Pseudosulfitobacter pseudonitzschiae: one gene and its partner. The protein of the gene in region 1 interacts with the protein of each later gene in a pairwise test. Links are inferred from orthologs where the notes say so. Each region holds a gene or a part of one and is shown on either strand. Other genes may lie near its edges.

Region 1 (15,321 bases):
ACCCCAGTCTCGTCAGGAAACCGCCATGAAAATAAGTACCGAACGGCCCCGTCATTGCTGCAATGAGCACTATGACAACAACAATCATCGCATAAATGCCGGACTCGGAAGACGCGAGGTACGCCGCCCTTTTGCGCAATATGGAAATGGTATGGCCCACGTGGCAGTCGCCCAACACACTTAATCAAAGATTCACTCTATACGTGTCTCTTTACCGAAAAAGCGCGGATATTCAACAGCTAACGCGATCACACCTCTGCGCGACCAAAGGTGTGGCAACAAGGCCAACGGCGGACAAGGATGCCTCCCCGGCCCGCCACCGGCAAGGGCTTCAGACCGTCAGCCCCTCGGGGGCTGGCAACCCGTTGGCACGGCAGCAGGCGGTGACCGTATTGGCCAACAGGCACGCAATCGTCATCGGGCCCACGCCCCCCGGAACCGGTGTGATCGCCCCGGCCACTTTGGCGCAACTGTCATAATCAACATCACCCACCAACCGCGTGCCCCCCTCGGGCCTGTCGATGCGGTTGATGCCCACGTCGATCACCGTCGCACCGGGTTTGATCCAGCCACCGGGCACCATCTGTGCACGGCCCACTGCAGCCACCACAATATCGGCACGGCGCACCACATCGGGCAGGTCTTTGGTGCGCGAATGGGCAATCGTGACAGTGCAACTGTCACCCAGCAACAACTGCGCCATCGGTTTACCGACAATGTTGCTGCGCCCGATCACCACGGCATCCATGCCCGACAGCGATCCGTGGTGGTCGCGCAACATCATCAAACATCCCAGCGGCGTACAGGGCACCATGCTGTCCTGTCCGGTGCCCAACAGGCCGACATTTGAAATATGAAACCCGTCCACATCCTTGGCGGGGTCAATGCTGTTGATAACCAGATCTTCGTCCAGATGATCAGGAAGCGGCAATTGCACAAGGATTCCATGAATTTCCGGATCGTTGTTCAACTTCTGGATCAACGCCAGAAGATCCGCTTCGGCAGTGTCCACATCCAGCTTATGCTCGACACTTTTCATACCAACCTCAAGGGTCATCTTTCCCTTGGAGCGCACATAGACCTGACTGGCCGGATCTTCACCCACCAGCACGACCGCCAGTCCCGGCGTGATCCCGTGATCATTCTTCAGCGCCGCCACATGGGTGGCCACCTGCCCCCGCACTCTGGCCGCAAAAGCCTTGCCATCAATTACAGTCGCCGCCATCGGAACGTCCTTTTCTTTTGGTCATAAATATCCCCGCCGGAGGCAGGAGCAGCCGCAAGGTTGCGACCGGGCCAAGCGGGGGCTTGATGCCCCCGAGATCCGGCCCTTCGAATTCAGAACAGCCCTTCGATCTGGCCATCCCCGTTCAATATAATCGTTTCAGCCGACGGTCTGCGCGGCAGGCCCGGCATGGTCATGATTTCACCGCAGACCGCCACCACAAAACCGGCCCCCGCGCTCAGCCGCACCTCACGCACCGGCACCGTATGCCCCGTGGGCGCACCGCGCTGCGTTGGATCGGTCGAGAACGAATATTGCGTCTTTGCCATGCAGACCGGAAGGTTGCCATAGCCCTGGTCCTCCCAATCCTTCAACTGGTTCAGAATCTTCTGATTCATCACCGCCTCGTCTGCGCGATATATCTTTTTGCAGATGGTCTGGATTTTTTCGGCCAGCGGCATGTCATCAGGATAGATCGGGGCAAAATTTGCCGTGTCCGCATCGGCAATTTCGGCCACGCGGGTCGCCAGCGCCTCCGAGCCTTCGCTGCCCAGTTCCCAATGCCGCGACAGGATCGCCTCGGCACCCATGCTGGCAACAAAATCCTTGATCGCCTGCACTTCGGCGTCCGTGTCCGTGACAAAATGGTTGATCGCGACGACAACTGGCACACCAAAGGATTTCAGGTTTTCGATATGTCGTCCAAGGTTTGAACACCCTTTTTCAACAGCCTCGACGCTTTCGGTGCCCAGATCGGCCTTGGCCACACCGCCGTTCATCTTCATCGCACGCACCGTGGCCACGCAAACCACCACCGATGGCGCCAGCCCCGCTTTGCGGCACTTGATGTTCATGAACTTCTCGGCCCCCAGATCGGCCCCAAAACCAGCCTCGGTCACCACGTAATCGGCCAGTTTCAGTGCCGTTTTGGTGGCAATGACCGAATTGCAGCCATGCGCGATATTGGCAAAAGGACCGCCATGGACAAAGGCAGGGTTATTCTCGAGCGTTTGCACCAGATTGGGCTGCATCGCGTCTTTCAGCAGCACCGTCATCGCACCATCCGCCTTCAGGTCGCGGGCAAACACCGGCGTGCGGTCGCGCCGGTAGGCCACGATCATGTCACCCAATCGTTTTTGCAGGTCATTCAGATCGTTGGACAGACACAAGATCGCCATGACTTCGGAAGCCACGGTAATGTCAAAGCCCCCCTCGCGCGGGAAACCGTTGGCGACGCCGCCAAGGCTGACGTTGATCTGGCGCAGGGCGCGGTCGTTCATATCCACCACACGCCGCCAGACCACGCGGCGCACGTCGATGTCCAACTCGTTGCCCCAATAAATATGGTTGTCAATCAACGCCGAAAGCAGGGAATGGGCGCTGGTGACGGCATGGAAATCGCCGGTGAAATGCAGGTTCATCTCTTCCATCGGCACGATCTGCGCATAGCCGCCGCCTGCCGCCCCGCCCTTCATGCCAAAGTTCGGACCCAGCGAGGCCTCGCGGATGCAGATGCAGGCATTCTTGCCGATGCGGTTCAGACCGTCGCCCAGCCCCACGGTCGTCGTGGTCTTGCCCTCGCCCGCTGGCGTGGGATTGATCGCGGTCACAAGGATCAGCTTACCATTGGCGCGGTCCTGCACACCGTCGATAAAACTTTGGCTGACCTTTGCCTTGTCGTGGCCATAGGGCAGCAAATCGTCGGGCGGGATGCCCAGAACGGCGCCAATCTCCTGAATTTTCAGTTTGCTGGCCTCGCGTGCAATCTGAATGTCGGTTTTATGGGCCATGAATGTCTCCTCCCGAGCGCGACCACGCAGCGGGTGCTGCGGTATTGCCCTAATGCATACAGGCCGGACCAGCCCCCGCAACGGGGCGTTTCCGACATTTTGCGCACCTGCACCGTCCAGATGCGCCTCAATCGTTTCTTTTCGGAAACCAAAGACCTAGCGGCGGGCCTCGGCCAGATGCTTCCAGACCGGCTGGTCGGGAATATGCAGCACCAATGTGTCACCCACCGCAAAGGAACCTGCACGCTCGACCCAACCTGTCACCCCGCGCAAGTTGCGCGCGGCGGGTTTGAACCGTTTACCGAATCCCGGCATCTGCGTCTCGATCTCGCGGCCTGGCAGGATGCAGGGGCGGTTTTCCATATCCACCACCAGCGTCGCACCGCTTGGCCCCTGCAAGCGTGAAGACGGCGGGATATGGCTGAAATCGGGGATGCCTTCGACGATCATCGACGCACCCAGCAGCGCGGGGTCAATCGCGTCCACGCCCATCTTTTGCGCGATCTGCGCCAGTTCCTCGGCCGACAGAATCGTCACCTGACGTGCATTGCCAATCTCGGTGCCCTTGGGGTGCTGCGATGTCACACGGCTGCATGACGGGCGGGAAAAGCCGCTGTGAACCTCGCCTTCGAAACCCTCCAGCGTGACGGCCACGCTTTCCAGCGGCTCCGAACGTAGGGCCCCTGCAATGCTGCTGTCTGCGGGGTTTGTATTACGCCCCAACCATGTGATGCGGGCGGTGAACGACGTAGGTATAAGCGCGGGCATAAGCGGATGGCCTTTTTGCTGGCGACGGCTGGCGGGTTCGGGCGCAATCTGGCCCGCAAGCGGACAAAAGAAAAGACCCGTCAGTTGCTATTTATCCGCTTGGCATTGTCACGATGATCGCACCGCGATCAGTTGCAACCACCGTATGTTCGTACTGCACCACCGGCGCACGCGGCGCACTGTAAAGCGTCCATCCGTCGTCGCCGTCATCGGCCCACTGGCCGCCAGTGGACAGGAACGGCTCGACCGTCAGTACAAGCCCCTTGTTGATCCGGCGTTTGTCATGGCGATTGGGCCATGTGGCGATCTCTTCGGGGTATTCGTGCAAGGACCGGCCCACGCCGTGACTGGCAAGATTGCGGATCAGCGTATAGCCGCGCCCCGAGGCAAAGCGCCCGATGGCGTTGCCGATGCCTGCCAGCGGCTTGTTGCTGCCCACTTGCGCAATGCCGATCTGCATGGCGCGCCTGCCGTCGCGGCACAGGCGGGTCAGATCACTTTTGACAGGTGGCACCTGAAAGCTTGCGCCTGTATCCGCAAAAAATCCGTTCTTTGATGCCGACACGTCGATGTTAACCAGATCTCCCGCCGCAATGGCTCGCGCAGAAGGGATACCGTGGGCTATTTCTTCGTTCACGCTGATGCAGGTTGTTCCCGGAAAGTCATAGCACGCCTGCGGAGCAGATACGGCCCCCGCGTGCTCAAGAAAGACGCGGCCAATGTCATCCAGTTCACGCGTTGTCATGCCCGGCTCGATCGCCTTTGCCATTGCCTGCAGGGTGTCAGCGACGATCCTGCCGATTGCTTTCAGGCCCTCAAGTTCGCCCTGTTTTGTAATCGTCATCTGTCTGGTTCCTTGATGTCATGTTCTGGCGCAATTCCACGGTCGCCTTACAGCAAAAAGCCCCGCCGGTGCGGGGCCTTAAGTTTTGTTCTGCCTTGCCCTGACCGTCTTGGATCAGGTCGGTTCCGGCTCCATGCCACCCTCGGACGAAGGTGTTTTTTTCTTCGCCTTGGCCTTGGGAATGGCGGTCAGGCTGGGTTTCTCTTCCACAGCGGCAGACCCGCCTTCGTCATCACTACCCGGTACGGGCGGATCACCGTTCATCACACGTTTGATTTCATCACCGGTCAGCGTTTCATATTCCAGCAAACCTTGGGCCAGACGTTCGAATTCAACGTTCTTTTCCTTGATGATCTTGGCCGCCCAGTCATAGCCGTCCTGAATGAACGTGCGCACTTCCTGTTCGACGGTTTCCTTGGTGTTGGCCGAGACCGAGAAGCCTGCGGTTGCACCTTGGTAGCCCTGGGCCGCTTCGGAATAATCGATGTTGCCGACCTTGTCCGACATGCCCCATTGCAGCACCATCGCACGGGCCAGCGCACTGGCCTGCTGAATGTCGCCTGCGGGCCCGTTCGACACCGATTCCTCGCCGTATTTGATGATCTCGGCGGCTTTGCCCGCCATTGTCATCGCCAGACGCTGTTTGCACTCGTCCTTGAACATATTCAGACGGTCCATTTCGGGCAGGCTCATCACCATACCAAGCGCACCGCCGCGCGGAATGATCGTGGCCTTATAGACCGGGTCGCACTTGGGCAGGGTCATCCCCACCAGCGCGTGACCGGCCTCGTGATAGGCGGTCATTTCCTTTTGCTCGGGCGTCATCACCATGCTGCGTCGCTCCGGGCCCATCATGACTTTGTCCTTGGCAGATTCGAAATCGATCATGGTCACGAACCGGCGGCCCACACGGGCGGCCATCAGCGCCGCTTCGTTCACAAGGTTCGCCAGATCCGCACCCGAGAAACCGGGGGTGCCGCGTGCGATGATACGCAGATCGACATCAGGCCCCAGCGGCGTCTTGCGCGCATGAACGTTCAGGATTTTCTCGCGACCTTTGATGTCGGGGTTGGGCACGGTTACCTGACGGTCAAAACGACCCGGACGCAGCAGCGCTGGGTCCAGCACGTCGCGGCGGTTGGTCGCGGCCAGAATGATAACGCCTTCGTTCGCCTCGAAACCGTCCATTTCAACCAGCAACTGGTTCAACGTCTGTTCGCGTTCGTCATTGCCACCGCCATAACCGGCACCACGATGACGACCCACGGCATCGATTTCGTCGATGAACACGATGCAAGGCGCGTTTTTCTTGGCCTGTTCAAACATGTCACGCACACGGCTTGCGCCGACGCCGACGAACATTTCAACAAAGTCCGAACCGGATATGGTGAAGAACGGCACACCCGCCTCGCCCGCAATCGCGCGCGCCAGCAGTGTTTTACCCGTGCCCGGAGGGCCCACCAACAACGCACCTTTAGGAATCTTGCCACCCAAACGGCTGAATTTCTGCGGGTTGCGCAGGAACTCCACGATCTCTTCCAGTTCTTCCTTGGCCTCGTCGATGCCTGCGACATCGTCAAAGGTGACGCGACCCGACTTTTCGGTCAGCATCTTGGCCTTGGACTTGCCAAAGCCCATCGCCCCGCCTTTGCCGCCACCCTGCATCCGGTTCATGAAATAAATCCAGACACCGATCAGCAGCAGGAACGGCAGCAGCGTCATCAGGAATGACTGAAGCCCCGATTGCTGTTGTTGCTCGGCTTTCACCGGCACATTGTTCGAAATCAACAAATTCGTGACCTCGGCGTCTGCCGGTTTGATGGTCACATAGTCGATCTCGCCTTCGCGAAAGCGTACCTGCTCTCCGTCCAGTGTCACGCTGGTGACCTTGCCGGTCTCAACCGACTGAACGAATTCGGAATAGCTGATTTCGCGGCTCTGCAAATTGCTGCCTGTACCGCTGAACAAATTGAACAGCGAAACGATCAATACAAGCAGGACAACCCAGAACGCGATATTGCGTGCATTACCCAAGGATACTCTCCCAAAAATTCTCGGGACCAGATGGCAGTGTGCCATAGTCACCCGCATAAGATAGACATGCTGTCCGTCAGTTCAATGCGATAACAGCATCATCGACGGGATAGAAGTGCGGCAAAAAAGGCATCATGCCCCCCGGTCACCTCGGCAGACCATCCGTCAGCGTCGTCAAAAACCGGTGTCGCCAGTAAAGTCTGCCCCTTCCAGACAGCGGGCATCGACAGCAACGCCCCCCGTGGCAGGTCCAGATCACGCCAATCAGGCCGCTCTGCCAACGCGGCATCGCCCATCGGGCCGACTTGCAGCATCGGGTCGTGCTTTGGTCCCGAAATGCGCCAGCGATTGTCCCACAGGTCTCCGACACTGCAGCGGATGTCGCGCACTGCATTCAGCTCGCGAAAAACCCACAGGAAATCGCCGGAAAATGTCAGCTGACAGCCGTCCAGCGTGGTGGTGCGACCTTCTGCGATGGCGGCCTGCACGGCCGTTATGCCTCCGCGACGGGGCGGATAGTCACCTCCGTTGATCCACAGTATAGCATGAACCAGCAACCTGCGGGAAATTTCCGACGGCAGGGCGTGAAACCGCCCGACATCCAGCCGCACCGCACCCAGATGCACGGCAGCAACCTCGCGGGCTGCCAGAAAGGTTTGCCAGTCCAAAGCCTCGCGGGCCTGGCGCATGTTCCGCGCGACACCGGCCAGTGTCTTGGCCGTCAACCCCAGCGGTTCCAGTTGCGTCAGTGCCCGACGCATTGCCACGCGCGCAAAGCGGGTGTCGTCATTGCTGGGATCATCTGCCCAGACAATATTGTTACGCTTGAGATAGGCACGCAATTCGGCGCGGGTGATGTCCAGCAAGGGACGCACATAGGTTACGCCACCGCGCTGCCGTCGTGGCGCCATTGCCGACAGCCCGTCAACGCCTGCGCCGCGCGCCAGACGCATCATCAGGGTTTCTGCCTGATCATCGGCGGTATGGCCCAACAGGACAATGTCCAGCCCTGCGCCCTCGGCCCAGCGGTCGATCAGATCATAACGAGCGGCGCGGGCGGCGCCCTGCAAGTTACCTGCGCCGCCCCAGCCCTGCCAGTTCTCGACGTGATGCGGCAATTCCAGCGTGGCACACAGGTTGGAAACAAGCGCCAGTTCGTCTTGCACGCCAGACCGCAGGCCATGATTGACGCTGACAACTTGCACCTGAATGCCCCGCGGCTGTGCCACACGAGCGACCAAAGACAGCAAGGCCATCGAATCGCCGCCGCCAGACACAGCGACGCCGATCTTTTCAGGTAGGTTTGGCAGCAGTTGCGCCTCGATGGCTGCAATCAGCGCTGCATCATCCATGATCAGCTGCAGCCAAGGGCGCTCATCTCGGTTTGCGCCCGCGTGGCCGCCTCGGTTTCGCCAAAACGCACCGGAACTTCGCCCAGTGTCACGCAGGCCTCGCCGGATTTGCCCAGTCGGCCCAGAGATACCCCCAACAGCAACAGCGCGTCGGGCGCTGTCTGGCCGGTCTGATCCGCCGAGAAGGACGCAAGATAGGCACGCGCGGCCTCGCGGGTGTCACCCAAGGCTTCCAGCGCCTTGCCGCGGCCCAGTTCGGCAGCGGCGGCTAGCGGACCACCCGGATAGGTCTGATTGAAGGCCGCAAACTGATCTGCGGCGCTGCGAAAGTCACCGGATGCGAGCGCCTCCGACGCCCGCGTAAAATCAGCCTGTTCCTGTGTTGCCAGTTGCGCCTCGTTCTGGGGCGGTGTTGTCACCGGACCGGGCAGCGTCGTGCTGTTGTCGCCCGTATCTCCACCCAGCACCGGCGTATCGCCAAGCGCACCCAGATCGCCGCCCTCAAGTTCGACCAGACGGAATTCAAGGTCGCCGATCCGGTTGGTGCCGTCTTCGATCACGCGGCCCACCCGAAACTCAAGCTGTTCGGTCTTGGCGGTCACGCGCTGAAGCTCGGCTTCGATGGTGTTCAGCCGCTCCAACGTACTGCCCTGACCCACATCCACCGAAGCCGTGCCTGTCGTCGAAAGCTCGCGCCGCAGCTTCTGGATCTCTACGTTCAATATGGTCAGCTCTTGCCGGATATCAGCCAACGTGCTGCCATCTGCCGACTGCGCCATACCCGTGGTTGGCCCCATAAGAACCAGAACCGTTACCAGAACCGCGAAACGCCGCATCACCTTACCCCGTCAATCCACCGGCCAGCACTGTCACAGCACGGCGGTTCTTTGCATAGCATGCTTCGTTGCTGCACACTTCAATTGGCCGTTCCTTGCCGTAGCTGATCGTCCGCAGACGGGCCGAGGGCACGCCCTGACTGACCAGATAGGCACGTGCGGCATCCGCACGACGCGCGCCCAATGCAAGGTTGTATTCGCGTGTGCCCTGTTCGTCGGCGTGGCCTTCGATGATGGCGGTGTAATCGCCGTTCTGGCTCAGCCATGCGGCCTGTCCGTCCAATGTGGCGCGGCCTTCTGCTGTCAGGGTCGACTGATCGACCATAAACAACACGCGGTCACCGACCGCCTGTTGGAAGTATGCCACCGAGGTAGGATCACTTGCACTGCCAGGAACGGCGCCGCCGGCCATGCCGTTGCCCATGCCATTGGCACCATCTGCACCAAAGCGGTCGGGATTTGTACAAGCCGCCAACACCAGCGCGCCCACCAGCATTACGATTTTCGTCGAAAGTTTCATGCTTAAAGCCTTTTGAATTGAGTTCTATGTCTCGCGTTCGGTTCAGTCTAGCACGCTTACCCGCAAAGGGGAATCGTGCGGCTTAATTCTGCAACGGCCCCCAACTGGGGTCCGATCCGCCTTCGGGGGTGCGCACAGGACGCAGGTTGCGGCCCGTAATATCCACCGAATACAACGTCGAACGCCCTGATTCACCTTGGGTTTCGCGGGTGAACATAATCACCCGCCCGTTGGGCGCCCATGTCGGCCCTTCGTCAAGAAACGACGCGGTCAGCAGGCGTTCTTCACTGCCATCCAGCCGCATCACGCCGATGTGAAAACGCCCCTTGGACTGCTTGGTAAAGGCCACCAGATCGCCGCGCGGCGACCAGACCGGCGTGCCATAACGCCCCTCGCCAAAGGAAATGCGTGTAGGCTCTCCGCCGCTGGCGGACATCACATACAATTGCGGAGCCCCCGAGCGGTCGCTTTCAAATACGATCTGGCTGCCATCTGGCGAATAGCTGGGGGCGGTTTCGATCGACGGCGCCGAGGTCAGTCGCGTGCTCTGCCCCGAGTTTATGTCCAACGTATAGATATCGGTATTGGCCCCTTGGCTCAGCGAATAAACCACCGTCTGACCATTCGGGTGAAAGCGTGGCGCAAAGCTCATGGTGCCTTCCTGACTTTCCAGAACCCGACGCTGTACACTGCCCACGTCCAGCACAAAAATCCGCGGAAATCCGGTTTCATAGCTGGTGTAAAGCACCCGATCGCCGGACTTTGAGAACCGTGGTGCCAGAACGATGCTTTCGCTGCCGGTCAGATACTGCACATTGGCACCATCGTAATCCATCACTGCCAAACGCTTTTGACGGTCGGCCTTGCCGCCGGTTTCCGAAACAAACACCACGCGGCTGTCGAAATAGCCGCTTTCGCCGGTGATGCGGCTGTAAACGGCGTCGGCCACCTTGTGACCCATGCGCCGCCAGCCTGCGGTGGTGCCTGCAAATTGCAATCCGTTGCCCAGTTCGGCCCCCGAAAACACATCATACAGACGGAATTTTACCGTCAACTGATCGCCCGACACGGCAACCGCGCCGGTGACCAGAGCCTGCGCATTCACGGCCTTCCAGTCGGCATATTGGATCGCGGCGTTAAAGTCGCTGACCCCGCTGATATAGGCGCTGGCAGGCACCTCGCGAAACAGGCCGGTGCCGATCAGATCGGCCGCCACCAGTTGCGCCAGCTGTTGCCCCATCTGCGCACTTTCACCGTTTTCCGGCACAAAGGCCGGTACGGCAAAGGGCAAGGGTTCGATCACACCTTCGTCGATCACGATCCGCAGTGGCCCCTGCTGGGCCTGCACTGTGGGGGCGGTCCAGGCCAGAACGGCCATCATGCACACGAGAATTCGCCAAATCATTTGATGCGCATCCTTTCGGGATTGAACGTCATTTCTATCTCTTGCCACTGCCCGTATTTTTCGGGCGGCAGATTATATCCTTTGGCCCCGCAGCGCACGATCGCACGGCGCGCCGCCTCAAAGGCCTGTGCAGCAGCGTCGCCAGACCCACCAGAACTGCTGGTCATCCGGATCGACGAGATGACAGGCCGCGCATCCGGTGTCATCGACACACTGACCACCACTGTGGTGCGCAATGCCTCGGACGACAAGGAACCGACGTTCCAGCAGCTTGAAACCGCCACCCGCAGCGCGTCTTTTTCGCCCGCGGACATCGGTGGGCCAGTGGGGGCCGCTGGTTCAGATGTGGCGCCGCCAAGCGCTTCGGCAAGGGCTGCATCCACAGCATCTTTGGTGCTGCTGCTGGTCGCGGGCGGCGTTTCCGGTGTTGGATCGGGTTCCGGTTCGGCGGTGGCAGTGCGCACCGGCGGCGTGGGCCGCGCAGGTGGTCGCGGCGACGCGTTGGGCGCGGCGCTGGGTTTTTCCGCCTCGGTCACAATTTCGGTCGCAGCCTCTTCGGGGGCTGTGGCCTGCTGCGATTCCTGCACGGTTTCGCCTGTCTCGGCCTGTTCTACGGCATCTTGCTGGACCGGATCGGGTTCGGCCTCGGGCGGGGGCGGTGCCACTGCTTCGGGGGCCACGCGTTCGACGGGGCGCGGCACGGGGCGGTCGCTGATTTCGGGCACGACAACGGCCACATCTGCGGGCGGGCTGGGCTGCACAGGAGCTGTGTCTTCGACTTCGGCCACGGGTGGTGCGGGCTGCGGCACCTCGGGCACGGTTTCCGGCTCGGGTGCTTGTGTGGTTTCGGGCGCAGGCTGCGGCGTCACCTCGGTTTCGGCAGGTGGCGGCGTGGCGGCTGTGTCTTCGGTGGCAGGCGGCTGCGGTTGGGCCACCTCGGTGCCCGATTGCGGTGGCTGCTGCGCCGCGACAATAGCCTCGTACGCTTCGGTCGAGATCACCGATACATCCGTCGTCTGAAACGGCAAAGGTTCAGTCTGGAAGGTGCCGCCAAACAGCAACCAGCCGATCAGGCCGATATGGCCCGCACCTGATATGACTTGCCCTGCGTCCACTGTGGCTTACCCGCCCGATATGTCCGTGCCGTCCAGCGCAGGACCGCCGGTGTCCGTCACCAGACCGATGTTGGAGAATCCGCCCGCGTTTAGCGCGCCCATGATCTGCATCACGTCGCTATAGGGCACGGCCCCGTCCGCACGCAAAAACACACGGTCGCCTTCACGCTCAGCTGCAATCGCACGCAGTTTGGCCACCAGTTGATCACGCGACGTTTCGGTGGTCTGGATCTGGATCGCCCCTTCGGCGGTGATCGTCACGGTCAGCGGCTCTTCCTGATCGGCGGTCAACGCGCCTGCGGCGGTCTTGGGCAGTTCCACCGGCACGCCAACCGTCAGCAAGGGGGCCGCCACCATAAAGATGATCAAAAGCACCAACATCACGTCCACAAAGGGCGTGACGTTGATCTCGGCCATGGGACGCGCGCGGCTGCGCTTGCGCCGCCGTCCACCACCTCCGTCGTTTTGCATGACACCTGCACCCATGGCTCAGCTGTCCAACTGGCGTGACAGGATGGTTGCAAACTCGTCCGAGAATGCCTCGTAGCCTGCAATGATGCGGTCGCTGTCCGATGACAGCTTGTTGTAAAAGATAACTGCGGGAATCGCAGCCAGCAGGCCCAGACCGGTGGCCAGCAACGCCTCGGCAATACCGGGTGCCACAACGGCAAGGCTGGTATTTTGTTGCTCTGCAATCTCGATAAACGAGTTCATGATACCCACAACCGTCCCGAACAGGCCGATAAACGGCGCGGTCGAACCGACAGTGGCCAGCACCGACAGGCCCTTTTGCAGCTTTTCAGCCTCTTTGTTGATCGCTACGTCCATGCTGCGGTCGATCCGTGCGGTGGCGCCTGCGATCAATCCGCCGTCATCGCGGTGCGAGCGGCGCCATTCGGTCATACCGGCGGCGAATATCTTCTCGGCACTGCCACGCGGTTCCGGCCCGATTGTGTCGAACAATTCGTCCAGCGGTTCGCCTGACCAGAATTTATCGTCAAAACGCGCAGCCTCGGCCCGCGCCGCGCGATAGCGGATCAGTTTTTGCACAATGATCGACCACGCCCAGAACGACGCGAAGATCAGAATGATCATGACAAGTTTAACTGCGAATGTGGCGCGTGCGAAAAGGCTCCACAGCGAGAAATCTATCCCCTGCGCCAAAGCCAGCGTTTCTGCTTCCATCTGCCTGCTCTTTTGTTTGCGGCTGTTATGTTCAGCCTTCTTTGGTCGGAATCTATCCAAAGACCAAGCGGAAAGCTATCACAATGGCGGCAACTGGCCCTCAGACCCCGCCCAATGCGCGTATTTTCGCTGGAAGCCGCGTCGGACGCCCCTCGGTTGACATGCACGCCGCCGTGACCTTGGCGCGAAAAATGGTCTTGTCACCCAAACGCACCTGCTGATCGAACACCCAGCGCACGGCGCCAACGGGCTGATGCGTGGTCACAACCGTCAAACGGTCACCCAGACGGGCCGATCCGACGTAATCCGCCTCGATGCGCGTCACCGCAAAAACAATGCCTTCGGCGCGCATGGCGCGCTGGTCGACGCCCAACTGCTCGACAATTTCCGACCGCGCGCGTTCGATGAACCGCAGATAGTTGGCATAATAAACGATGCCCGCCATGTCGGTGTCTTCGTAATAAACTGTAACAGAAAACTCATGTGCCACCCGAAACCTCCAATCGCGCCGCCAGTCGCAGCGCATGTGTCTGGTCGCGTGCCGCCACCGGCATCACCGGATCATAGGCCGCACGGATCACATCGGCGATGTCGGGGCGCAACACCGTGGTCTGCCCGACAACCGCCAGAGGCGAGCTGGCCACAAAGGCCAGATCCGACCACAGCACGATCGCCTGTGCCACCTGCCCCAACACCAGCGTATCAGCAGGCAATGCGTCCAGCGCGTCGTCCATGCGCAAAAACACGAAACAGGCCTGAATGCCGCCCGCCTCATCAAAGCGGAATGCGCGGTACTGATTGGCATCCGCCGCTTTCAACCGCGCCACCAGCGGCCCGAGATCCGGCACCATGCGGTCCAGCCCCGGCACCTGCGGCAGCTCGTCCCAGTCACGAAAAAAGAACCACATGAAATTGCTGCCCAACTCGGGGTCCATGTCCGTGGTCTCGTGGCCCGCAAGCGTGCAAACCGCCTCGATCGCGCCTTTGATCACGCCTAGGGTTTCATCCTGAACGCCAAAAGCAATCGGCGCGATGGGGCGCCCCCAGCGCGCAAAGGCATAAGATCCGTCAGCGCGGGTGAACAAGGCTTCGATCTGGTCAGGTGTCATATGTTCTTTTGGCCGCAAATATCCTCGCGACAGACATAAAAGGTCTGGCGGGCGGTCTCAACCAAACAAATCATCAGGGCCGCGCGGCGCGTCAAGCCCCAGATGCGCCCAAGCCTTGGAGGCCAGCATCCGGCCACGCGGGGTGCGCTGGATCAGCCCCTGTTGCAGCATGAACGGTTCGATCACATCCTCAAGTGAGTCACGGCTTTCGCTCAGCGCCGCACTCAGTGTTTCAATCCCCACCGGCCCGCCGCCATAGTTTTCAGCGATCAGGCGCAAATAGCGCCGGTCGGCCCCGTCCAGCCCCAGATGATCCACACCCAGCCGCGTCAGCGCGCTGTCGGCCAGTTCCTTGGTCACCCGCCCGTCGCCTTCGACCACGGCAAAATCCACGACCCGCCGCAACAGCCGCCCCGCGATCCGTGGCGTGCCGCGCGCGCGGCGTGCAATCTCGCGGGCGCCGCCCTCGTCTGCCGGGGCGCCCAGCTTGCGGGCGTTACCGGTGACAATCTGGAACAACTCGTCTTCGGTGTAGAAATTCAACCGCGTCGGAATGCCAAAGCGGTCGCGCAACGGCGTGGTCAGCAGGCCCATCCGCGTGGTGGCCCCCACCAACGTAAAGGGCTGCAATTCAATCCGCACGGTGCGCGCCGCTGGCCCTTCACCAATCACCAGATCCAACTCGAAATCTTCCAGTGCCGGATACAGCACTTCTTCGACGACCGGATTCAGGCGGTGGATTTCGTCGATAAACAGCACATCGCGTGCTTCCAGATTGGTCAGGATCGCCGCCAGATCCCCAGCTTTGGCCAGCACCGGCCCCGAGGTCATGCGAAAGTTCACGCCCAACTCGCGCGACATGATCTGCGCCAGCGTGGTTTTGCCCAGCCCGGGGGGGCCGTGAAACAGCGTGTGATCCATCGCCTCGCCACGCTGGCGGGCCGACTGGATGAACACCCGAAGATTTGCCCGTGCTTCGGCCTGCCCCACGAAATCGTCCAGCATCTGGGGGCGCAGAGCGCGATCAAAGCCGTCTTCGGGCATTGGGTCAGGCCGCACAGTGGGGTCAATATCGCTCATGCCTTACCCCTTCGGTGCCAGCAGCTTCAGCGCGGCACGGATCAGGGTGGGTGTGTCG
Region 2 (15,234 bases), 1.4 Mb from region 1 along the record:
AGGCTCGCGTGGGGGGCCGATCAGGGTGAAATCGACCATAGGTGGCGAAAAGGTCTTTGACGTGGTATTCTTTGCCACGGGCCGCGTACCGTCCACCCATGACATGGGTTTGGAAGAGGTGGGCGTAAAGCTGGGCAGGGGCCACGAGATTCTGGTCGATGACTATTCCAAAACGGATGTGGACAACATCTATGCTATCGGCGATGTCACCGACCGTGTGAACCTGACGCCGGTGGCAATCCGCGAAGGCATGGCCTTTGTCGAGACGGTGTACCGTGACAACCCGACGCCGGTGGATCACGATCTGATCCCTTCTGCGATCTTCACACAGCCCGAAATGGGCACCATCGGCCTGAGCGAGGAAGCCGCAGCCGAGCAAGAAGAGATCGAGGTTTACACATCCAGTTTCCGGCCCATGCAGACCGCATTTGCCGGACGCGATGACAGGGTACTGATGAAACTGATCGTATCCAAGAAAACGCGCGTGATTTTGGGATGTCACATTGTCGCGCCAAATGCGGGTGAAATGATCCAGCTGGCGGGCATTGCAATCAAGATGGGCGCGACCAAAGAAGATTTTGACCGGACCTGCGCGGTGCATCCGACCATGTCCGAGGAAATCGTGACGATGCGGACACCGACACGCACTGCTTGAATTCTCAAGCAAAATACACAGGTATTAATTTGATACGCGTCCCCAACGGGTCGCGAACAGGAGGACAGAAGACATATGGCTGGCAACACAGGCGGCCCTTGGGGCGGCGGAGGCTCTGGCGGTGACGACGGGCGCGGCGCGAACGGCGCGGGCAATGGTGGCAAACCCGGTGGCGGTCGTCGCCCCGGCGAAGGCGGCGGGCAGATGCCCGAAATCGACGAGTTGGTTCGAAAGGGCCAAGAGCAGCTGCGCGTCCTGATGGGCGGTCGTGGTGGCAACAACGGCACTGGCGGGTCTGGCCCGGGCGGTGGCGGCGGTGGACCACGCCTGACACGCGGGACCGTTGGCCTTGTGGTTCTGGGTTTGATCGTGGCATGGGGGCTTGCCAGCTTTTATACCGTGAAACCCGAAGAACAATCGGTCGAACTGTTCCTGGGCGAATATTCGTCCACGGGCAGCCCCGGTTTGAACTTTGCGCCGTGGCCGCTGATTACTTCGGTTGTTCTGCCGGTGACGCGGGAACAGACCGAAAATATCGGTAGCGGAGCAAGCACCGAAACAGGCCTGATGTTAACGACTGACGAGAACATCATCGACATTGATTTCCAAGTGGTCTGGAACATTTCGGATCCGGCCAAGTTCCTGTTCAATCTGGCCGAGCCGGATCTCACCATTCGCGCCGTTTCGGAATCGGCGATGCGTGAAGTGGTTGCACGTTCGGAGTTGGCGCCGATTCTGAACCGTGACCGTCAGCTGATCGCCGATCAGGCACAGCAACTTATTCAGGTGACGCTGGACCAATACGACAGCGGCGTGAATATCCTGCGTCTGAACCTCGACAAGGCTGACCCGCCGCGTGAAGTCATCGACAGCTTCCGCGAAGTGCAAGCGGCCGAGCAACAACGTGACCGTCTGCAACGCGAAGCTGACACTTATGCCAACCGCGAACTTGCCGGTGCGCGTGGTGAAGCGGCCCAAACGCTGGAAGAGGCAGAAGCCTATCGTGCCCAACAGGTCAACGAGGCGCAGGGTGAAGCCGCGCGGTTTACCTCGGTTCTCGAAGAATATGCCAAGGCACCACAGGTGACGCGCAAGCGCCTGTATCTGGAGGCGATGGAGAAAATTCTGGGGGATGTGGATAAAATCATCCTCGAGGAGACATCCGGTGGCAACGGGGGGCAAGGGGTTGTTCCCTATCTGCCACTCAATCAATTGCGTGGTGGAGGATCGAACTGATGCGGAACACAACCATAATTATCCCCGTTATCGTCGTGCTGTTGGGCGTTCTGCTCAGCTCGGTTTTTATTGTCGACGAGCGTGAAAAGGCGCTGGTTTTGCAATTTGGCCAGATCAAATCGGTCAAGGAACAACCGGGATTGGCGTTCAAGATTCCGCTGATCCAAGAGGTTGTGCGCTATGACGACCGCATTCAGGCGCTGGACACCGTGCCGACCGAGGTGACGCCTTCGGATGACCGCCGACTGGTGGTTGACGCCTTTGCCCGTTACCGGATTTCCGACGTGGTGCAGTTCCGGCAAGCGGTTGGTGCCAATGGCATGCGCGCCGCAGAAGAACGTCTGCAAGGTATTCTGAACCCGGTGATCCGGGCAGTTCTGGGCGCGAATGGTGTGACGTCGAACACCATCCTATCGGCGGACCGTGCAGCACTGATGGAACGCATCACAGCACAGGCGCGCCAGCGTGCTCTGCCGCTGGGGCTGGACGTGGTCGACGTGCGTCTGAAGCGGACAAACCTGCCCGAACAGAACCTTGATGCCACATTTGCACGGATGCGGGCCGAGCGGGAACGCGAAGCAGCGGACGAAATCGCGCGCGGTGAAGAAGCCGCCCAGCGGGTGCGTGCGCAAGCCGACCGGACGGTGGTAGAACTGACGTCGGACGCTACACGTCAAGCCGACATCATTCGCGGTGAAGCCGACGCCGAGCGCAACGCCATCTTTGCAACTGCGTTCGGGGCCGATCCAGAGTTCTTCGAGTTCTACCGTTCGCTGACCGCCTATGAGCGGTCCCTGAAAGGCAGCAACTCGACGTTGGTTCTGTCGCCGGACAGCGAGTTCTTCAACTACCTGCGTTCCGATCAGGGCGCACGGTCGGCCGAAGGCGAATAAAATGGCATGGGTCCTGTTGGCCCTTGGACTGGTAATGATGGTGGAGGGGCTGGTCTATGTGCTGGCCCCTTCGCTAATTGAAAGGGTGCTGGAAATGTTGCGCAGCCTGCCCGAAAGCACACGCCGTCAGGTTGGCCTTCTCGCTTTGGTGAGCGGACTGTTGCTGGTCTGTGTGGCCTATCAACTGGGCCTGAACTGATTGCGGCGCATGCGCGCCATTTGATTTTGTTCAAAATTCTGTGAATTTTAGCTTGTAGCCTCCGGCAGGGATATTTGGGGCCAAAAGAAGTTTTGTGCTATGGTCTTGTCTGAGAGGTTGCAGGTTCACAGATGGGTAACGTGGTGTTGACAGGCCGCGATTGATTTCGATCTTTCATGTTGCATGCTTGCAACCCTAGATGCACGGTAGTGCGCAGATGCGCAGTAAAGTGTGAAAAGCGGGCTTTTGTCCGCACGGACAGCAGGAGAACGTCGTATGCAGACCAGAGCGGTCGCGGTGTCGACAACACGCACCCCATTCTTACAACTTCGCGCCATGTGGCTGACAGCCCTGGCGATGGTCCTGGTGCTGGCGCAGGTGATCGCGGCACAGGCAAAACCCGAAAGCCTTGCACCTCTGGCCCAGAAAATCAGCCCTTCGGTTGTGAACATCACAACTTCCACCATGGTTGCCGGCAACACAGGGCCGCAGGGCATCGTGCCCGAAGGTAGCCCGTTCGAAGATTTCTTTCGCGAATTTCAGGATCGTAACGACAATGGCGACCGCTCGCGCCGGTCATCTGCGCTGGGGTCGGGTTTCGTGATTTCCGAAGACGGCTTTGTGGTGACGAACAACCACGTCATTGAAGGGGCAGACGAGATCAAGGTCGAGTTCTTTAATGGCAAAGAACTGGATGCCAAAGTGGTTGGGACCGATCCCAACACCGATATCGCCCTGCTGAAGGTCGAGGCCGATGGCCCGCTGCCCTTCGTTCCGTTTGGTGACAGTGATGCGGCGCGTGTGGGGGACTGGGTGATTGCGATGGGCAACCCGCTGGGTCAGGGCTTTTCGGTATCGGCTGGTATCGTTTCGGCCCGCAACCGCGCGCTGAGCGGCACCTATGACGACTACATCCAGACCGATGCAGCGATCAACCGCGGCAATTCGGGTGGGCCGCTGTTCAACATGGACGGCGAGGTGATCGGTGTGAACACCGCGATTCTGTCGCCTAATGGCGGCTCGATCGGGATCGGCTTTTCGATGGCGTCGAATGTTGTGGGGCGCGTTGTCAAGCAACTGCAAGAATACGGCGAGACCCGCCGTGGCTGGTTGGGCGTGCGTATTCAGGACGTAACCCCCGATATTGCCGAAGCGATGGGTTTGGAGAAAACCGCCGGTGCGCTAGTGACATCGGTGCCCGAAGGCCCCGCAATGGAAGCTGGCATGAAAGACGGTGACGTGATCATCAGCTTTGCCGGTGTCGAAGTCACCGATACGCGCGGTCTTGTGCGTCAGGTCGGCAACAGCCCCGTGGGCGAAGCGGTGCGGGTTGTGGTCTTCCGTGAGGGCAAAACCATCACGCTGAAGGTCACGCTGGGTCGTCGTGAAGACGCCGAAGGCGCTGTGCCTGCGGTGGCGCAGGGGGGTGATTCTGAAACGGCACCCGAAACCACCAAAGAGGTTCTGGGCCTGACACTGGCACCGTTGACCGACGAGTTGCGCAGCCAGTTGGGTGTAGACAGCGATTTGGTGGGACTGGCCGTTGGGGCTGTGGACGAAGGGTCGGAAGCCTATGAGAAAGGTCTGCGTGCCGGTGATGTGATCACCGAGGCCGGTCAGCAAAAGATCGCTTCGATTGCCGATTTCGAAACCCGCGTGGCCGAGGTCAAGGAAGCCGGGCGCAAGTCGTTGCTGCTGCTGGTGCGCCGTGCGGGTGATCCGCGCTTTGTGGCCCTTGGCATCGCCGACTAAGCGACCTGCTGTTACAAGTTTGCGAAGGGCCGGGCCATTGTGTCCGGCCTTTTGTTATTCGGCGGGCTGCCGTTCGACCGCGACCAGCCCCAGTTTTCGGGCGGTTGCGATGGTCAGGATGTCGCTGTCAAAACCGTCGGGTGCCTGAATGCGGCGCACGGCGGCGCGGGTGCGCATCGACATCTCGCCGGTGACAGGGCCGCGATAGATTTTGCGCGCTGCCAGTGCCCGTTGCAGGGACGAGATGAATTCGGGTGTCAGCTTTGCTGCACAGGGCACTTCGAACCAAGTGTCATTGCGCTCTTGCACGATTTCCTGAATGCTTTCGCGTTGGTAAATGGCAGGTTGCTGGATCACCCCGTCGCTGGTCACCTGCGCGGGCTTCAGCAATATCTCGCGCTCGACGGTTTCGATGATGGCGGGAGATGTCTTTTTGCCCCAACATGTGTCCACTGCGGCCCCCTCGGGCCGTTCGGCGGTCAGGCGGATCATGCCCGGCCCCTCTAGCCCGTCCATGCCGGAGGTGGTCACGGGATCGCATGCGCCCAGCAATAAAATGCCCAGAGCGGCGGTGCGGAAATGGATCATTGCTCGTGTCCTCGTGCCGGTTCAGGGGCGGCTTTGCGCCATAGGCTACCTGCATCCCACAGCGCTGACCAGCCCCGGTCGGGGCGGCGGGCGGCATCGGTTCGCGCCAAAACTGTGTGCCGCACGCAACCACCCCGAGAGGGGGCGCGAAAGGGGCTGGCGCACCCCAGAGCGGCTGGATAGAAATGCAGGGATTTTGAATGAAGGGGGCGAGAATGGCCAAGATTACCTATATCGAGCATGGCGGCAAAGAGCACGTTGTCGAGGTGGCGACCGGAATGACCGTTATGGAAGGTGCGCGCGACAATAATATTCCCGGCATCGAGGCCGATTGCGGCGGTGCCTGTGCCTGTTCGACCTGCCATGTCTACGTCGATCCTGCCTGGACCGAGAAGCTGCCTGCCAAGGACGACATGGAAGAAGACATGCTTGATTTTGCGTTCGAGCCCGACCCCGCGCGGTCGCGTCTGACCTGCCAGTTGAAGGTCACCGATGCGCTGGACGGTCTGGTCGTCCACATGCCCGAAAAACAAATCTGATGCGATTGGCAGCGCTCTTTTGGGTGCTGCTGGCGGGCGTCTCGGCGGCAGAGCAGGAGGCCGGGACGCGCCTTGGTGCCTTTACGGCGCCTATCGAGGCACCAACCCATCGTTATGGCCACGGCATCATGGGCGATCTGCCTGAATGGGGGCCGTTTGTGCCTGACCGGACCCGCGGCGCAGACGTGCGTCACCTTGCCCCAGAGTGCGGTGTTCAAAGATATGGTCCCGCGTCTGGCCGATCTGGATCGTGACGGCACCCCCCGATGTCATCACCGCCAATGCTGACTGGTCACAGATCATGGCCACACAGCTGGTCAACAACCGTGCCAAAACGCGCGTATTGAGTCGCTGTTCCGCCGCAGCCCCGCGCGGTACCATTCAGTGTGATTGAGCTTCATCTTGCCAGGTAAACTCCGGGGGCGCGTCGCAGACGCGGGGGCAGAGCCCCCAACAAACCCCGTCAGTCCAGCGCCCGCCAGCCGATGTCGCGCCGGCAGAAGCCGCCATTCCAGTCTATCGCATCGACCATCGCATAGGCGCGATCGCGTGCTTCGGTCAGTGAAGCGCCACGCGCGGTGACGTTCAGAACCCGCCCGCCGCTGGCCACCACGTTGCCACCTTCGCGCTTGGTGCCTGCGTGGAAAACTATGTTGCTGCTGTCTTCGGGCAGCGCGTCCAGCCCGCCGATAACAGTGCCTTTTTCATAGGCGTCGGGGTAGCCTTTGGCGGCCATCACCACAGTGATCGCGTGATCGTCGGCCCAGTTCACCCGCGCGCCCGCCAGACGGCCTTGGGCTGCGGCGTGCATCAGGTCCATCGCCTGCGCCCCAAGGCGCATCATCAGCACCTGACATTCCGGATCGCCAAAGCGCACATTGTATTCCACCAGACGCGGCACGCCGTTCTTGATCATCAGCCCGGCGTACAGAACGCCCTGATAGGGCATCCCGCGTTTGGCCATCTCGTCCATGCAAGGCTTGATAATCTGGTCCAGAGCGGTTTGTGCAATCGCATCCGTCAGCACCGGTGCGGGTGAATAGGCGCCCATGCCGCCGGTGTTGGGGCCGGTGTCGCCTTCGCCGACGCGCTTGTGGTCCTGGGCGGTGCCCATCGGCAGCACATCCGTGCCATCGCAAAGCACGAAGAACGAAGCCTCTTCGCCATCCATGAATTCTTCGATCACCACTTCCGCGCCCGCACCACCAAAGGCACCACCGAACATATCGTTAATCGCGGCTTCTGCCTCGGCCACGGTTTCGGCGATGATCACACCTTTGCCTGCGGCCAGTCCGTCGGCCTTGACCACGATCGGCGCGCCTTGCTGCTGCACATAGGCGCGGGCCGATGCCGCATCGGTGAAGTGGCCGTAGGCGGCCGTGTTGGCCCCGCAGGCATCGCAAATCTCTTTGGTAAAGGCTTTGGACGCTTCCAACTGCGCTGCGGCTGCACTTGGGCCAAAGACCAGTACCCCTGCGTCGCGCAGACGGTCAGCCACTCCTTTGGCCAGTGGCGCTTCGGGGCCGACAATGACGAAATCAATCGATTCTTCCTCGACCAGTGCCACCACCGCACCACCGTCTTCGATATCCAGTGACGCGCATTCCGCCATAGATTCGATGCCCGCATTGCCGGGGGCAACGATCAGTCTGTCACATTTGGGGTTTTGCACCACCGCCCATGCCAGAGCGTGTTCGCGGCCACCACTGCCGAGGATCAGAATATTCATGGCGCACACTCCTTGGCCTTTGTTGCCCCGCGTTCTAGTCTGCACGCACCCGCCACACAAGCACGCAAGGCACACCAATGGACCTGATCGACGACCCCGCCGAGGCTGGCAACTCTCCCGAGTTCAGCGTCACCGAGCTTTCCGGGGCTATCAAACGGGTGATCGAGGGCGAATTCGGCCATGTGCGCATCCGTGGCGAGGTGGGCCGCGTGTCGCGTCCGCGTTCGGGGCATGTCTATCTGGACCTCAAGGATGACCGCAGCGTGATTTCCGGTGTGATGTGGAAAGGTGTGGCCAGCCGTCTGCAAACCCAGCCCGAAGAGGGGATGGAGGTGATCGCCACGGGGCGTATCACCACCTTTGGCGGGCAGTCGAAATACCAGATCGTTATCGAAGATATCAAACCGGCGGGCATGGGCGCGCTGATGGCGCTGCTGGAAAAACGCAAGGGAATGTTGCAAGCCGAGGGGCTGTTTGATCAGGACCGCAAGCGGCCCTTGCCCTATTTGCCCGACATCATCGGCGTGGTCACGTCGCCGTCGGGGGCGGTGATCCGTGATATTCTGCATCGTCTGCGCGACCGCTTTCCGCGCAAGGTGCTGATCTGGCCGGTGGCTGTACAGGGTGAACGCTGTGCACCCGAGGTGACCCGCGCCATCGAGGGGTTCAACGCGATGACGCCTGGCGGATCGCTGCCACGGCCCGATCTGCTGATAGTGGCACGCGGCGGGGGCAGTGTGGAAGACCTGTGGGGGTTCAACGAAGAGATCGTCGCGCGCGCGGCGGCTGCATCCGATATTCCGCTGATCTCGGCGGTTGGCCACGAGACCGACACCACGCTGATCGACTTTGTGTCCGACAAACGTGCGCCGACGCCCACGGCAGCGGCGGAACTGGCCGTCCCAGTGCGCCACGAGTTGCTCGCTTGGCTGGGCGGGCAGGGCGCGCGAATGTCGCAGGCACTGTCGACCACGCTGATCCGTCGCCGTCAGCGGCTGAGCGATCTGGGCCGTGCGCTGCCCCGCCCCGAAACACTGGTGGAAAGTCCGCGACAGCGGCTGGATGTGCTGGGCGACCGTCTGGGCCCTGCGCTGATTGCCGGAGTGCAGCGGCGCAAGGTCAAGCTGTCCGAAGCGTCGGGCAGCCTGCGCCCTGCCACCCTGCGCCGCAGCGTCATGGCCGCACGGCGTGATCTGGACAAGCTGTCGGCGCGTCTGGCACCAGCGCTGAGCCGTGCGGTCGCGGCAAAATCGGAACGTTTCACCACGCGCACGGGTCGTTTCGATCCTGCCGCCATGACGGCGCAAACCGCCACGGCGCGGCGCGATCTGGACCGCCTGACCGCTGGCATCGTGCGCGCAGGGCATGGCCAGACCGAAACCCTGCGCCGCAAGATCGACGCGATGGACCGGCTGCGCGAAACGCTTAGCTACAAGGCGACCTTGGCGCGCGGCTATGCGGTGGTGCGCGGCGACGGCGATGTTGTGACAACCAAGGCGCGGGCAAAGAAATCGTCCATCCTTGAGATCGAATTTGCCGATGGCAAACTGGTGGTCGGTGGCAAGGCGGCTGCCCCGAAAAAGTCCACCGCCAAGGCACCCGATCAGGGATCGCTGTTCTAGAGGTGAAACCCTCTAGACCGTCGCCACCGGCGTCACCGGAGACCCAACTGCCGCGGGCAACCGCAAAGGCGGTGCCGTGATCAGAAACCGTGACCGCCCGTTGGCCCGCAACCAGTCGGCCAGCGGCGTCAGGTGCCACAGCTCGCCCAGCATGATGCCGTTCTTGAACAGGCAATGCTCGTGCAGGGGCAGGGTGGAACAACAGCCCTCACCCGGTGTCGCCGGATAGCCCTCGACCGCATAGTTGTCGGCGGCAATGGCGGCGACGCCGCTGTCGGTGATCCATTGCAACAGCCGCGCGTCGCGCCCGTCCAATACCGCGCAGGCGTTGTGCAGGCGATCCTCATCGGGATCTTTGTTCATGTCCAGAATCACTTGGGCAAAGCCGGTGTGCAGCACCAGCATGTCGCCTTGTTCCACGCGCACGCCATCGGCCTCCATCACGCGCATCAGCATGTCGTAATTCACCAACGTGCGATCGTCGCCAAAGTGTGCGCGCAAATCAACCATCACGCCGCGCCCCTGAATGCCGTGGGCAGCCGCGTTTTCGATGCCCAATGCGGTTGCCTGTGATGTGCTGTGCGGCTTCATGTTGGGCCCGACACCGGCATCGTCCATCGCGTCGGGGCCGATGATGTCTTCGCCTGCGCGGTAACCGTTGTAAAACACCTTGCGGGTGTTGCCGTCGCCCGTCGTGTCGAACTGCCCACCCACATGGCACAGCGCATCCCACTGCGTCGAATATTGCAGGTGCAAGATCGCCAGATCATCACACAAAACATCCGATGCGCCGGGGATGGTTGCGTTAAAGTTCACCGCCCCCTCGCGCAGCGTCGGGCGGACCACAGGCGGCTTGCGACGCGGGTTCAACCCGCTGCCACCGGGATAATCCAGCGGCAGGGAAAGACAAAAAGTGATCCCCTCGACCGCCTCGGCCAGCCCTTGTTTGACCTTGGCGCGATCCATCAGGTTCAGTCGTCCGATCTGGTCATCGGGGCCGAAATCGCCCCAGTTCGATCCAGGCGGCCGGTTTGTCCATCTGGGTTGTGTCATCTGCGGGTCTCCTCCCCCTTGAATGGTTTTGCGCATCATGGCGTGCCGAACGGGTTTGACACAAGCATGGAAGGTCGCGGCAAAATCCAATAGGCCTGTGCCAACGTCACAAATTGCGCATAAGGATTGTCAGGATGCTGAAGAACGATCAATTGGACCAATGGGACCGCGAAAATTTCTTTCACCCTTCAACCCATCTGGCCCAACATGCCCGTGGCGAAAGCCCCAATCGGGTGATCATGACGGCGAGCGGCGTCCACATCGAGGACCGTGACGGCACGCGTTTGCTGGACGCCTTTGCGGGTCTTTATTGCGTCAACGTCGGTTATGGCCGTGAAGAGATCGCAGAAGCCATCGCCGATCAGGCGCGCGAGCTGGCTTATTACCACTCATACGTCGGCCACGGCACCGAGGCGTCGATCACTCTGTCCAAGATGATTCTGGACCGCGCCCCATCGAATATGTCCAAGGTGTATTTTGGTCTTGGCGGGTCGGATGCGAACGAGACCAATGTGAAATTGATCTGGTATTACAACAACATCCTTGGCCGCCCACACAAGAAAAAGATCATCAGCCGCTGGCGTGGTTATCACGGTTCCGGCCTTGTCACCGGCTCGCTGACCGGGCTTGAGCTGTTTCACAAGAAGTTTGATCTGCCGGTCGATCAGGTGATCCACACCGAGGCCCCTTATTATTTCCGCCGCGCGAATCAGAGCCAGACCGAAGAACAGTTTGTCGCCCATTGCGTGTCCGAACTTGAGGCGTTGATCGAACGCGAGGGCGCAGACACCATCGCCGCCTTTATCGGTGAGCCTGTTCTGGGCACCGGTGGCATCGTGCCACCGCCCGAAGGCTATTGGGCGGCGATTCAGGCTGTGCTGAAAAAGCATGATATTCTACTGGTTGTGGATGAGGTTGTTACCGGCTTTGGCCGTCTGGGCACCATGTTCGGCAGCGATCATTATGGGCTTGAGGCGGATATCATCACCATCGCCAAGGGGCTGACGTCGGCCTATGCGCCGCTGTCGGGGTCAATCATCGGCGACAAGGTCTGGAAGGTGCTGGAGCAAGGGACAGATGAAAACGGCCCCATCGGGCATGGCTGGACCTATTCGGCACATCCCATCGGGGCGGCGGCCGGGGTGGCCAACCTCAAGCTGATTGACGATCTGAACCTTGTCAGCAACGCGGGCGCGGTCGGGGCCTATCTGAACAAGACAATGGCGCAGGCGCTGGCCGATCATCCCCATGTGGGCGACATTCGCGGCGAGGGGATGCTGTGCGCTGTCGAATTTGTCAAAGACCGCGACGACCGCACATTCTTTGATGCCGCAGACAAGATCGGCGCACAAGTGTCGGCCACGTTGTTGTCGCAGGACAAGGTGATCGCGCGCGCCATGCCGCAGGGCGACATTCTGGGCTTTGCACCGCCCTTTTGTCTGAACAAGGCCGAAGTGGATCAGGTGGTTGCAGCGACGGCGCGGGCGGTGAAAACCGTTTTGGGCTAAAGGGTTGCGCCCGCCGTGGTCTTTTTGGGCTGCAGCGGGCGGCTATACGCCGATCTTGGGGCCAAGGCACAACATTTCTTCGCCCAAATCCTGCGCCTCGTACAGCGATAGCGACCCCGGTTCGTTCTGAAACTGTGCAATCAGGCCGCCGCCGCGCTTTTCGAACGTCCAGCATTGCGGGTCGGGGCGGTCTTCGTAGACGAAACAGATGTTGCCCGCCTGTTCGTACCAATATCCGTCCTTGCAGTCGCCATCCAGAAACGACCAGCGCACGCGGCGATTTTCGAGATATACTTCGGCACCATAGGGTGCGCCGCCGGCACCGAAGAATAGTGTTTTGCCCTTGGTGTAGGCGTCAAAGGCGTCTGCATCCATTGGTTCGGCGGCCAGTGGTGCGGCGAAAAGGGCGGCGAAAATCAACGTGCGTGTCATCATGGCGCCAGACTGGCAGACGCGACGCCGACGCGCCAGCCTGTGCTGCATAGATCGGCAGATTAGTGTTACGGCACGGTTTCCGATGCGCCCCGGTTCATCACGATCTGCGCAAGTCGGTGGCCCGAAATCTGCTCTTAAGGGTCGCTTTTGGGCTGAAGTGCGGTGCGGCGATGGGCTAGGGTGCGTGAAATTCGTCCCTTCGGGGGCACGCTGGGGCAGGGATGGACCATGGCACTTGATCACGACAAACAGGGCGACAACAGGCAGGGTGTGTGGAAATCCGGCAAAGGTAAGGGCCGCGTACGCCCCAAAGGCCGTGCTTTGGAAGATCAGGCTTGGGACGAGATTCGTGCGCTGCTGGGAGATGCGCCGCGTCGGCGCGATCTGTTGATCGAGTATCTGCATCTGATTCAGGATGAATACAGCCACCTGTCTGCCGCGCACCTGCGGGCGTTGGCCGAGGAAATGCGCCTGTCGATGGCCGAAGTTTACGAAGTCGCGACCTTTTACGCCCACTTCGACGTGGTGAAAGAAGGCGAAACTCCACCGCCCGCTCTGACTATCCGTGTTTGCGATAGCCTGTCATGCGAGATGGCCGGTGCGCAGGCGTTGAAAACAGCCCTTGAAGACGGGCTTGACCCGACCCGCGTGCGTGTGATGCGCGCACCCTGTATGGGCCGCTGTGACACAGCGCCGGTGCTGGAACTGGGCCACAATCACATCGACCACGCCACAGCGGAAAAGGTGCAGGCCGCCATCGCCACGAATGATACACATACAGTTATTCCCAGCTACGAAAATCTTGAAAAATACAATAAATCAGGTGGTTATGAGGTTTTATTAAGGTTTCGCGAGAGCGGCAGTTGGGAGGCGGTGCAGCAACAAATACTCGACAGCGGGCTGCGCGGTCTGGGCGGGGCTGGTTTCCCTTCGGGGAAAAAGTGGGGCTTTGTTCGGGGCAACGCGGGCCCGCGGTATCTGGCTGTTAATGGAGACGAGGGCGAACCCGGAACTTTTAAGGATCGCTATTACTTGGAGCGAACACCGCATTTGTTTCTTGAAGGGATGCTGATCGCCGCATGGGCCATCGAAGCGCAGCGTTGCTTTATCTACATGCGGGATGAATACCCTGCGGTGATCGAGATTTTGCGGCGCGAAATCAAGGCGCTGGAAGACAAAGGACTTGTGGAAAAGGGTTATATCGATCTACGACGCGGGGCCGGAGCCTATATTTGCGGCGAAGAAAGCGCGATGATCGAAAGCATCGAAGGCAAGCGTGGCATCCCGCGTCATCGCCCGCCGTTCGTTGCTGCCGTCGGTATTTTCGGTCAACCCACGCTGGTCCATAACGTCGAAACACTGCACTGGGTTGCCCGTATTTGCCGCGAAGGGCCGGAAATTCTGTCCAGCATCCAGAAAAACGACCGTTCCGGCCTGCGCAGCTACTCGGTTTCGGGCCGTGTTTCGCAGCCCGGTGTCTACTTGCTGCCCGCAGGCTCAACCATATTGGATATCATCGAGGCCGCAGGCGGAATGGCCGAAGGCCACCATTTCAAAGCCTACCAACCGGGCGGCCCATCGTCGGGATTGCTGCCTGCATCTATGGATGACATCCCGTTGGATTTTGACACATTACAACCACATGGCACCTTTATCGGCTCTGCGGCGGTGGTTGTCTTGTCTGATCACGACAAAGCGCGCGATGCGGCGCTGAACATGCTGCGGTTCTTCGAGGATGAAAGCTGTGGCCAGTGTACGCCCTGCCGCGTGGGGTGTGAAAAGGCGGTAAAGCTGATGCAGGCCGAACGTTGGAACCAACCGCTGCTGGATGAACTGTGCACTGCGATGGCAGATGCGTCGATCTGCGGGCTGGGGCAGGCGGCGCCAAATCCGATCCGTTTGACCATGAAGCATTTCGCGGACGAAATCTGACCTTGGCCCGAGCGCCTGAACGGTTAAGCACCACGGCAGGGATTTTCACCGCTGTTCCGATGCTTGCTCGTGTTTTTGCCCGACATTGCGGATCGTTTTTGCGCCGGTCCGTTTCATACTGGCCCTTTTCATACCCCGCGCTGCATACTAGCTAAGGTTTAAACCAACCAACGGGGCATCATGGCGTTTTTCAAGAAACTCAAGGACCGTATGTTCAAATCGTCGTCAAGGATTGACGAGGGATTGGAAGCAATTGTCGAGGACGGGGGCGAAATCAGCACTTCGGAGCCGGAAGCGCCGCAGCCCGAAGATCCAACGCCTGCGCCCGAACCATCGCCCACGCCCGAACCCGATCCGGTGCCCGCGCCCCACCCCGAAGAGGTGCCCGAGCCCGATCTGCCGTCGGACCCGATCCCGACACCCGATCCTGAGCCAACGCCGGAACCCACGCCGATCCCTGGGCCCGAGCCGGATCTGCCACCTGACCCCACACCGGAAATCCCGCAAACGCCCGAACCGCAGCCCGAGCCTGATCCCGTTCCTGCCCCCGAACCCGATCTGCCACCCGCGCCAGCGCCCGGACCGCGCCCTGCGACGATGGCCGTCGACACCTTGATGGAAACACCCGCCGCCGCGACCGCAGAAATGCCGCGCGCCGCTGATCCGGGCCAACAAGAGGCCACCAACCAACCCGCCGCGGGCGGGCTTTTGGGCCGTTTGTTCAAACGTACACCCGCAGCACAGCCCGTGGTGCGCCGCGTGTTGGACGATGACATGCTGGAACAACTCGAAGAGTTGCTGATCTCGACCGACATGGGCGTCGATACCGCCCTGCGTGTCACCGCCAACATGGCCGAGGGGCGCATGGGTCGGAAACTGTCGGTGGGCGAAATCAAGAATCTGATGGCGACCGAGATTGCCCGCATCATGGAACCCGTGGCACGGCCTTTGCCGATCTACCCCAAGACGCCGCAGGTGGTGCTGGTGGTGGGGGTCAACGGCTCGGGCAAGACGACGACCATCGGCAAGCTGGCCAGCCAGTTTCGCGCGGCGGGCAAGAATGTGGTGATCGCGGCCGGTGATACATTCCGTG

Evidence for each region.
Region 2: the proteins of ftsH (region 1) and hflK interact in binary tests that used the Escherichia coli proteins (3 or more experiments, as listed by UniProt). The link is inferred for Pseudosulfitobacter pseudonitzschiae from one-to-one orthologs.

Annotation. Positions count from the first base shown.
Region 1 is NZ_CP022415.1:2,229,878-2,245,198, forward strand. Bases 4,202-7,098 are described here. They hold ftsH (ATP-dependent zinc metalloprotease FtsH), read right to left. Parts: upstream 6,662-7,098; coding sequence 4,742-6,661; downstream 4,202-4,741. Other genes in these bases: map (type I methionyl aminopeptidase), read right to left, coding at 4,202-4,627; tilS (tRNA lysidine(34) synthetase TilS), read right to left, coding at 6,760-7,098. Also shown: SULPSESMR1_RS10820 (LytTR family DNA-binding domain-containing protein), read right to left, coding at 1-88; bifunctional methylenetetrahydrofolate dehydrogenase/methenyltetrahydrofolate cyclohydrolase FolD, read right to left, coding at 332-1,225; SULPSESMR1_RS10830 (formate--tetrahydrofolate ligase), read right to left, coding at 1,339-3,015; SULPSESMR1_RS10835 (MOSC domain-containing protein), read right to left, coding at 3,172-3,783; more of map, read right to left, coding at 3,875-4,201; more of tilS, read right to left, coding at 7,099-8,013; tol-pal system protein YbgF, read right to left, coding at 8,016-8,849; peptidoglycan-associated lipoprotein Pal, read right to left, coding at 8,854-9,369; Tol-Pal system beta propeller repeat protein TolB, read right to left, coding at 9,452-10,774; SULPSESMR1_RS10870 (energy transducer TonB), read right to left, coding at 10,771-11,889; protein TolR, read right to left, coding at 11,896-12,375; protein TolQ, read right to left, coding at 12,379-13,074; SULPSESMR1_RS10885 (YbgC/FadM family acyl-CoA thioesterase), read right to left, coding at 13,175-13,564; SULPSESMR1_RS10890 (hypothetical protein), read right to left, coding at 13,554-14,183; Holliday junction branch migration DNA helicase RuvB, read right to left, coding at 14,241-15,263; Holliday junction branch migration protein RuvA, read right to left, coding at 15,267-15,321. UniProt on the Escherichia coli protein: Acts as a processive, ATP-dependent zinc metallopeptidase for both cytoplasmic and membrane proteins. Plays a role in the quality control of integral membrane proteins.
Region 2 is NZ_CP022415.1:862,318-877,551, forward strand. Bases 1-2,810 are described here. They hold hflK (FtsH protease activity modulator HflK), read left to right. Parts: upstream 1-730; coding sequence 731-1,891; downstream 1,892-2,810. Other genes in these bases: SULPSESMR1_RS04105 (FAD-dependent oxidoreductase), read left to right, coding at 1-655; hflC (protease modulator HflC), read left to right, coding at 1,891-2,784; SULPSESMR1_RS04120 (DUF2065 domain-containing protein), read left to right, coding at 2,786-2,810. Also shown: more of SULPSESMR1_RS04120, read left to right, coding at 2,811-2,983; SULPSESMR1_RS04125 (Do family serine endopeptidase), read left to right, coding at 3,260-4,735; SULPSESMR1_RS04130 (peptidoglycan-binding domain-containing protein), read right to left, coding at 4,790-5,323; SULPSESMR1_RS04135 (2Fe-2S iron-sulfur cluster-binding protein), read left to right, coding at 5,539-5,862; purD (phosphoribosylamine--glycine ligase), read right to left, coding at 6,326-7,591; xseA (exodeoxyribonuclease VII large subunit), read left to right, coding at 7,669-9,213; SULPSESMR1_RS04155 (cyclase family protein), read right to left, coding at 9,226-10,266; SULPSESMR1_RS04160 (aspartate aminotransferase family protein), read left to right, coding at 10,401-11,774; SULPSESMR1_RS04165 (hypothetical protein), read right to left, coding at 11,817-12,209; SULPSESMR1_RS04170 (NAD(P)H-dependent oxidoreductase subunit E), read left to right, coding at 12,438-14,141; signal recognition particle-docking protein FtsY, read left to right, coding at 14,322-15,234.